Regions from separate parts of the Shigella sp. SIG6 genome, predicted to be linked through region 1. Evidence: predicted binding sites of a transcription regulator. Region 1 holds the regulator's gene; each other region holds the start of a gene.
The links. The regulator LexA, encoded in region 1, represses DNA repair genes until DNA is damaged. The targets are predictions, from matches to a motif close to TNCTGTATGTACATACAGNA.
Positions count from the first base shown of each region.

Region 2: dinG (ATP-dependent DNA helicase DinG) is a predicted target of LexA. The motif match lies at 1,101-1,120, and genes of this name have one in related genera.
Region 3: metR (HTH-type transcriptional regulator MetR) is a predicted target of LexA. The motif match lies at 1,134-1,153, and genes of this name have one in related genera.

Region 1 is NZ_JBQZXC010000053.1:16,286-18,556, reverse strand. Features, by position in the region: gene plsB (glycerol-3-phosphate 1-O-acyltransferase PlsB) at 1-451, opposite strand, end outside; gene dgkA (diacylglycerol kinase) at 622-990, shown strand; gene lexA (transcriptional repressor LexA) at 1,100-1,708, shown strand; partial or broken gene dinF (MATE family efflux transporter DinF) at 1,781-2,271, shown strand, end outside.
Region 2 is NZ_JBQZXC010000066.1:6,983-9,253, reverse strand. Features, by position in the region: gene rhlE (ATP-dependent RNA helicase RhlE) at 1-301, shown strand, start outside; partial or broken gene ybiA (N-glycosidase YbiA) at 533-1,015, opposite strand; gene dinG (ATP-dependent DNA helicase DinG) at 1,135-2,271, shown strand, end outside.
Region 3 is NZ_JBQZXC010000033.1:11,008-13,278, reverse strand. Features, by position in the region: gene metE (5-methyltetrahydropteroyltriglutamate--homocysteine S-methyltransferase) at 1-949, opposite strand, end outside; gene metR (HTH-type transcriptional regulator MetR) at 1,185-2,138, shown strand; gene bioP (biotin transporter) at 2,026-2,271, opposite strand, start outside.

The DNA.
Region 1 (2,271 bases):
GTACGCCGTTAAGCATACGCAGCGGCGGGTTCACTTCGCCTTTTTCACGCCCCGGCGCGCGACCAAACATCACCGATACTGGCACCATCTGCACATCCAGATTTGGGTTGCTACGGTGCAAATCGAGATAGTCGTGGAAAAGCTTAATAGACTCTTCTTTCGGCGTGTAATAGGTGAATACACGCGGCCCGCCGTGAATGAACACATAGCGCGGCAGTAGCGTGCCGTCGATTTCCAGCGGCTCTAACGGGTCAGGCAAATCATGTGCCAGACACTGGGCGCGCAACGTCAGCAAATCTGCTTTCGAGTTGTACGGTAAAACGTACATAATTGGACGAGAGGTATCCAGCCCCAGTTCCGGGGCAGGATCTGCCGGAATAGACTTGCTTTTTACCAGGATGCTTAATGGTAAATTCAGTAATTTGTAGTAAATTCGTGGCCAGCCGGACATAAACGATGTAAAGCCTCTGGTTAATAATGCAAATGCGCGGCAAGGATAGCAGAAAGTCATGGGAAATTCTGTGGTATCCGCTCATGTTTCGCGCGGCGTTACGCAAACCCGAATCATCGGATTTAACGGTACACTGATATTGACGCTCATAATGTAAAAAGGTTCTTTCAATGGCCAATAATACCACTGGATTCACCCGAATTATCAAAGCTGCTGGCTATTCCTGGAAAGGTTTACGCGCTGCATGGATCAACGAAGCGGCATTCCGTCAGGAAGGCGTAGCGGTATTGTTGGCGGTGGTCATCGCCTGCTGGCTGGATGTGGACGCAATTACCCGCGTGCTGCTTATCAGCTCCGTGATGCTGGTGATGATTGTGGAAATCCTCAATAGCGCCATCGAAGCAGTGGTTGACCGAATTGGCTCTGAATACCATGAGCTTTCCGGACGCGCAAAAGATATGGGATCCGCCGCGGTGCTGATTGCCATTATCGTCGCCGTGATTACCTGGTGCATCCTGTTATGGTCGCATTTTGGATAACCCTTCCAGATTTCGATAAATCTCTGGTTTATTGTGCAGTTTATGGTTCCAAAATCGCCTTTTGCTGTATATACTCACAGCATAACTGTATATACACCCAGGGGGCGGAATGAAAGCGTTAACGGCCAGGCAACAAGAGGTGTTTGATCTCATCCGTGATCACATCAGCCAGACAGGTATGCCGCCGACGCGTGCGGAAATCGCGCAGCGTTTGGGGTTCCGTTCCCCAAACGCGGCTGAAGAACATCTGAAGGCGCTGGCACGCAAAGGCGTTATTGAAATTGTTTCCGGCGCATCACGCGGGATTCGTCTGTTGCAGGAAGAGGAAGAAGGGTTGCCGCTGGTAGGTCGTGTGGCTGCCGGTGAACCGCTTCTGGCGCAACAGCATATTGAAGGTCATTATCAGGTCGATCCTTCCTTGTTCAAGCCGAATGCTGATTTCCTGCTGCGCGTCAGCGGGATGTCGATGAAAGATATCGGCATTATGGATGGCGACTTGCTGGCAGTGCATAAAACTCAGGATGTACGTAACGGTCAGGTCGTTGTCGCACGTATTGATGACGAAGTTACCGTTAAGCGCCTGAAAAAACAGGGCAATAAAGTCGAACTGTTGCCAGAAAATAGCGAGTTTAAACCAATTGTCGTTGACCTTCGTCAGCAGAGCTTCACCATTGAAGGGCTGGCGGTTGGGGTTATTCGCAACGGCGACTGGCTGTAACATATCTCTGAGACCGCGATGCCGCCTGGCGTCGCGGTTTGTTTTTCATCTCTCTTCATCAGGCTTGTCTGCATGGCATTCCTCACTTCATCTGATAAAGCACTCTGGCATCTCGCCTTACCCATGATTTTCTCCAATATCACCGTTCCGTTGCTGGGACTGGTCGATACGGCGGTAATTGGTCATCTTGATAGTCCGGTTTATTTGGGCGGCGTGGCGGTTGGTGCAACGGCGACCAGCTTTCTCTTTATGCTGTTGCTGTTTTTACGCATGAGCACCACCGGGCTGACTGCGCAGGCTTATGGTGCCAAAAATCCTCAGGCATTAGCCCGTGCGCTGGTGCAACCGTTGCTGTTGGCGTTGGGGGCCGGGGCGTTAATTGCGCTGTTGCGTACGCCGATTATCGATCTGGCGCTGCATATTGTTGGCGGTAGTGAAGCGGTCCTGGAACAGGCGCGGCGCTGGCGACGGTTATTGCGGAATATGCAACATTGCTGATTGGTCTGCTAATGGTGCGTAAAATCCTCAAACTACGCGGAATTTCCGGCGAAATGCTGAAAACT
Region 2 (2,271 bases), on a different contig from region 1:
ACTGCTGCGTGATATCGAAAAACTGCTGAAAAAAGAGATCCCGCGCATTGCGATTCCGGGCTATGAGCCGGACCCGTCAATCAAAGCCGAACCGATCCAGAACGGTCGCCAGCAACGTGGCGGCGGCGGTCGTGGGCAAGGTGGTGGTCGCGGTCAACAGCAACCACGCCGTGGGGAAGGTGGCGCAAAATCTGCAAGCGCGAAACCTGCAGAAAAACCGTCTCGCCGCCTCGGCGATGCCAAACCGGCAGGCGAACAACAACGTCGCCGCCGTCCGCGTAAACCTGCCGCTGCGCAGTAATCTTTTATGCCGGGCTATGCCCGGCATCAGGCTGATGAACAAACGCAAAACTGCCTGATGCGCTACGCTTATCAGGCCTACGTGAACTCTGCAATATATTGAATTTGCATGCTTTTGTAGGCCGGATAAGGCGTTTACGCCGCATCCGGCATTTCACAACAAGCACTTGTCAGCAATTTGAGAACACGGGAAAAAATTTATCTGTTTTACCGCCCATAAGCCACCGAGACGTTACTTCTCTATAGCCAATTGTTCGCGCAACTCCATTAAAAGGTAGCCCAGTCGATTCTTGCCCTTACCATTACCACCGTCTCCCCAGTAAGCATCGTTTTCCGTATGCTCAACCAGTTTTGCGGGCGCGGTTGCCAGCAAGAGCACACGCAGTTCTGCATGCTGTTCGAATTTAGCGCGAAGTGCTTTACGCATCACCTGTTCTTTAACCGACTCCCAGTTTTTACGAAGTGGCTTGGAACGATTACGCCCCATGCGAGCGGCGACCATGGGGGAAGAAACCCGACGGATCTCTTCGCGGTATTTTTCATCAAGGAATTTTTGTGCCTGAAAATAGTGTTCGGAGGTGGGTCAGGTATTCCCGTCAACCTTGATGGGCCAGGCGGCAAAGTTAGAAAAATCACCGTAGTCATCGCTGGTGCTGTAGAAATTTATGATGGTGTCTTGCATGACGTGTTGGATCCTTTGTGCTCGAACGGGCATTAAACCGCATTATGTTGGTGGTTATTGCGAGCCGCTTTCCAGAAACAGAAAAACCATTACCCCTGAAAACCGAAAAATGCCACAATATTGGCTGTTTATACAGTATTTCAGGTTTTCTCATGGCATTAACCGCCGCGCTTAAAGCGCAAATTGCCGCCTGGTATAAGGCGCTTCAGGAACAGATCCCCGACTTTATTCCCCGTGCGCCGCAGCGGCAGATGATTGCGGACGTCGCCAAAACGCTGGCCGGAGAAGAAGGGCGGCATCTGGCGATTGAAGCCCCCACCGGCGTTGGGAAAACGCTCTCCTATTTGATCCCCGGCATCGCCATTGCCCGCGAAGAGCAAAAAACGCTGGTGGTGAGTACCGCCAACGTGGCGTTGCAGGATCAGATTTACAGCAAAGATTTACCGCTGCTGAAAAAGATCATTCCCGATCTTAAATTCACTGCCGCTTTCGGGCGTGGGCGCTACGTTTGTCCGCGTAATCTGACGGCGCTCGCCAGCACTGAACCCACGCAACAGGATCTGCTGGCGTTTCTTGACGACGAACTGACGCCAAATAATCAGGAAGAGCAAAAACGTTGTGCGAAGCTGAAGGGCGATCTCGACACTTATAAATGGGATGGTCTGCGCGATCATACGGATATCGCTATAGATGATGATCTCTGGCGTCGTTTGAGTACCGACAAAGCCAGCTGCCTCAACCGTAACTGTTACTACTATCGTGAATGCCCGTTTTTTGTTACTCGTCGGGAGATTCAGGAAGCGGAAGTGGTGGTGGCAAACCATGCGCTGGTGATGGCGGCGATGGAAAGCGAAGCCGTACTGCCTGACCCGAAAAATCTGCTGCTGGTGCTGGACGAAGGTCATCACCTGCCAGATGTGGCCCGGGATGCGCTGGAGATGAGCACTGAAATCACCGCGCCCTGGTATCGACTACAGCTGGACTTGTTCACGAAACTGGTCGCTACCTGCATGGAGCAGTTTCGCCCGAAGACCATCCCACCGCTGGCGATCCCTGAACGTTTGAATGCGCATTGTGAAGAGTTGTATGAGCTTATCGCCTCGTTAAACAACATTCTCAATCTCTACATGCCTGCCGGGCAGGAGGCAGAGCACCGTTTTGCGATGGGCGAACTGCCTGATGAATTGCTGGAGATCTGCCAGCGGCTGGCAAAACTCACCGAGATGCTGCGTGGTCTGGCGGAGTTATTTCTTAACGATTTAAGTGAGAAAACCGGCAGCCACGATATT
Region 3 (2,271 bases), on a different contig from region 1:
AATCACGTTTGCCGACAATGTCCTTAATTTGCGCATATTTCTCAGTAAGATCGGCGCGCCAGACGTTACGACCATTGATCAGACCCGCAGACAGCAGCCAGTCAGAAGGCAGGCGCTTGTGCAGTTCAACAACGTCATCTTTACCATGTACAAGGTCCACATGCAGCCCCTGAACAGGCAGCGCAGTAATCGTGTCGAGATTTGGCGTTACGCCTTCAAAATAGGTGGTCAGCAGCAGTTTCACCTGTCCCTGGAGCGCGTCGTAAGCGGGTTTGTATGCGTCCAGCCACGCCTGTGGTAGTTCCAGTACCAGCGCGGGTTCATCAATCTGTACCCACTCGATGCCGCGTTTCGCCAGTTCTGCCAGCACTTGCTGATAAACCGGCAGAATGTCGTTCAGCAGGCTAAGGCGGTCAAACTGTTCACCTTTCACTTTCCCCAGCCACAGGTAAGTAACCGGCCCCAGCAGCACAGGCTTAACGTTGTGGCCCAGCGCCAGCGCCTCGTCCACTTCCTCCAGCAGCTGCGTCCAGGTCAGTTTGAACTGTTGGCCTTTAACGAACTCCGGCACCATGTAGTGATAGTTGGTGTTAAACCATTTGGTCATTTCCGCTGCCGCCGCAGGTTCGCCAGTCGGCGCACGTCCACGACCAATACGGAACAGGGTGTCGATATCTACCGAACCGTCTTTGTTCTGATGACGTGGCGGAACATTACCCAGCAGCAAACTGGTGGTCAGTACATGATCGTACCAGGCAAAATCGCCCACCGGCAGCAGGTCGATACCCGCTTGCTTTTGTTGATCCCAGTGACGAGCACGCAGTTCACGCCCTACTGTCAGCAGTTCTTCACGCGTGGAGTTCCCCGCCCAATAACTTTCTTGCGCTTTTTTCAGCTCGCGACGCAGGCCAACGCGAGGGAAACCGAGGGTGTGATTCAATATTGTCATTTTTCTTCCTCTAATTATATGTAAATCCTATGGATTTTGAATTTAGGGAAGGCGGCAAGTTTATTCATCGCCGGGAGCTTACTGAAGTAAGTGACCGGGGTGGAGAAACGCAGCCAACGCACCATAAATTTAAAAGACGAAGGATTTTAGCCGTCCAGATGTTTACACATCCATAATTGGCGGTTACTGTATATTCCTCAAGCGCAAATTATTCATGCCGAAGTGAAGGACTTTCATGATCGAAGTAAAACACCTGAAAACGCTACAAGCGTTGCGGAACTGCGGCTCGCTCGCAGCCGCTGCGGCAACGTTGCATCAGACGCAATCCGCCCTGTCTCACCAGTTTAGCGATCTGGAACAACGCCTTGGCTTCCGGCTATTTGTGCGTAAGAGCCAGCCGCTACGCTTTACACCGCAGGGAGAAATCCTGTTGCAACTGGCAAACCAGGTGCTGCCGCAAATCAGCCAGGCACTGCAAGCCTGCAATGAACCGCAGCAGACGCGTCTGCGCATTGCCATTGAGTGCCATAGCTGTATTCAGTGGCTGACACCCGCTTTAGAAAATTTCCATAAGAACTGGCCGCAGGTAGAGATGGATTTTAAATCGGGCGTGACGTTTGACCCGCAGCCCGCGTTGCAACAGGGCGAGCTGGATCTGGTGATGACCTCCGATATCCTGCCGCGCAGTGGCCTGCATTATTCGCCGATGTTCGATTATGAAGTACGCCTGGTGTTAGCACCTGACCATCCACTGGCGGCAAAAACGCGTATTACACCGGAAGATCTCGCCAGCGAGACGCTATTAATTTATCCGGTGCAGCGTAGTCGACTGGATGTCTGGCGGCATTTTCTTCAGCCGGCAGGCGTCAGCCCGTCACTGAAAAGCGTCGATAACACCTTATTGTTGATTCAAATGGTTGCCGCGTGGATGGGTATTGCCGCGCTACCGCATTGGGTAGTAGAGAGTTTTGAGCGCCAGGGTCTGGTGGTGACCAAAACCCTGGGCGAAGGCTTGTGGAGCCGACTGTACGCCGCCGTGCGCGATGGCGAGCAGCGTCAGCCAGTTACGGAAGCGTTTATTCGCTCAGCGCGCAATCACGCCTGCGATCATCTGCCGTTTGTGAAGAGCGCGGAGCGACCCACTTACGATGCACCCACAGTGAGGCCAGGATCACCAGCGCGCCTGTAATAAACGTTGGCCAGTGCGGCTGTTGGTGCCAGATAGCCAGGTTTACCAGCAGCCCTGCCGGAACGTGCATATTATTCATAATGCCCAGCGTTCCGGCGTCCACCTGCGTCGCGCCGTAGTTCCACATAAAGTA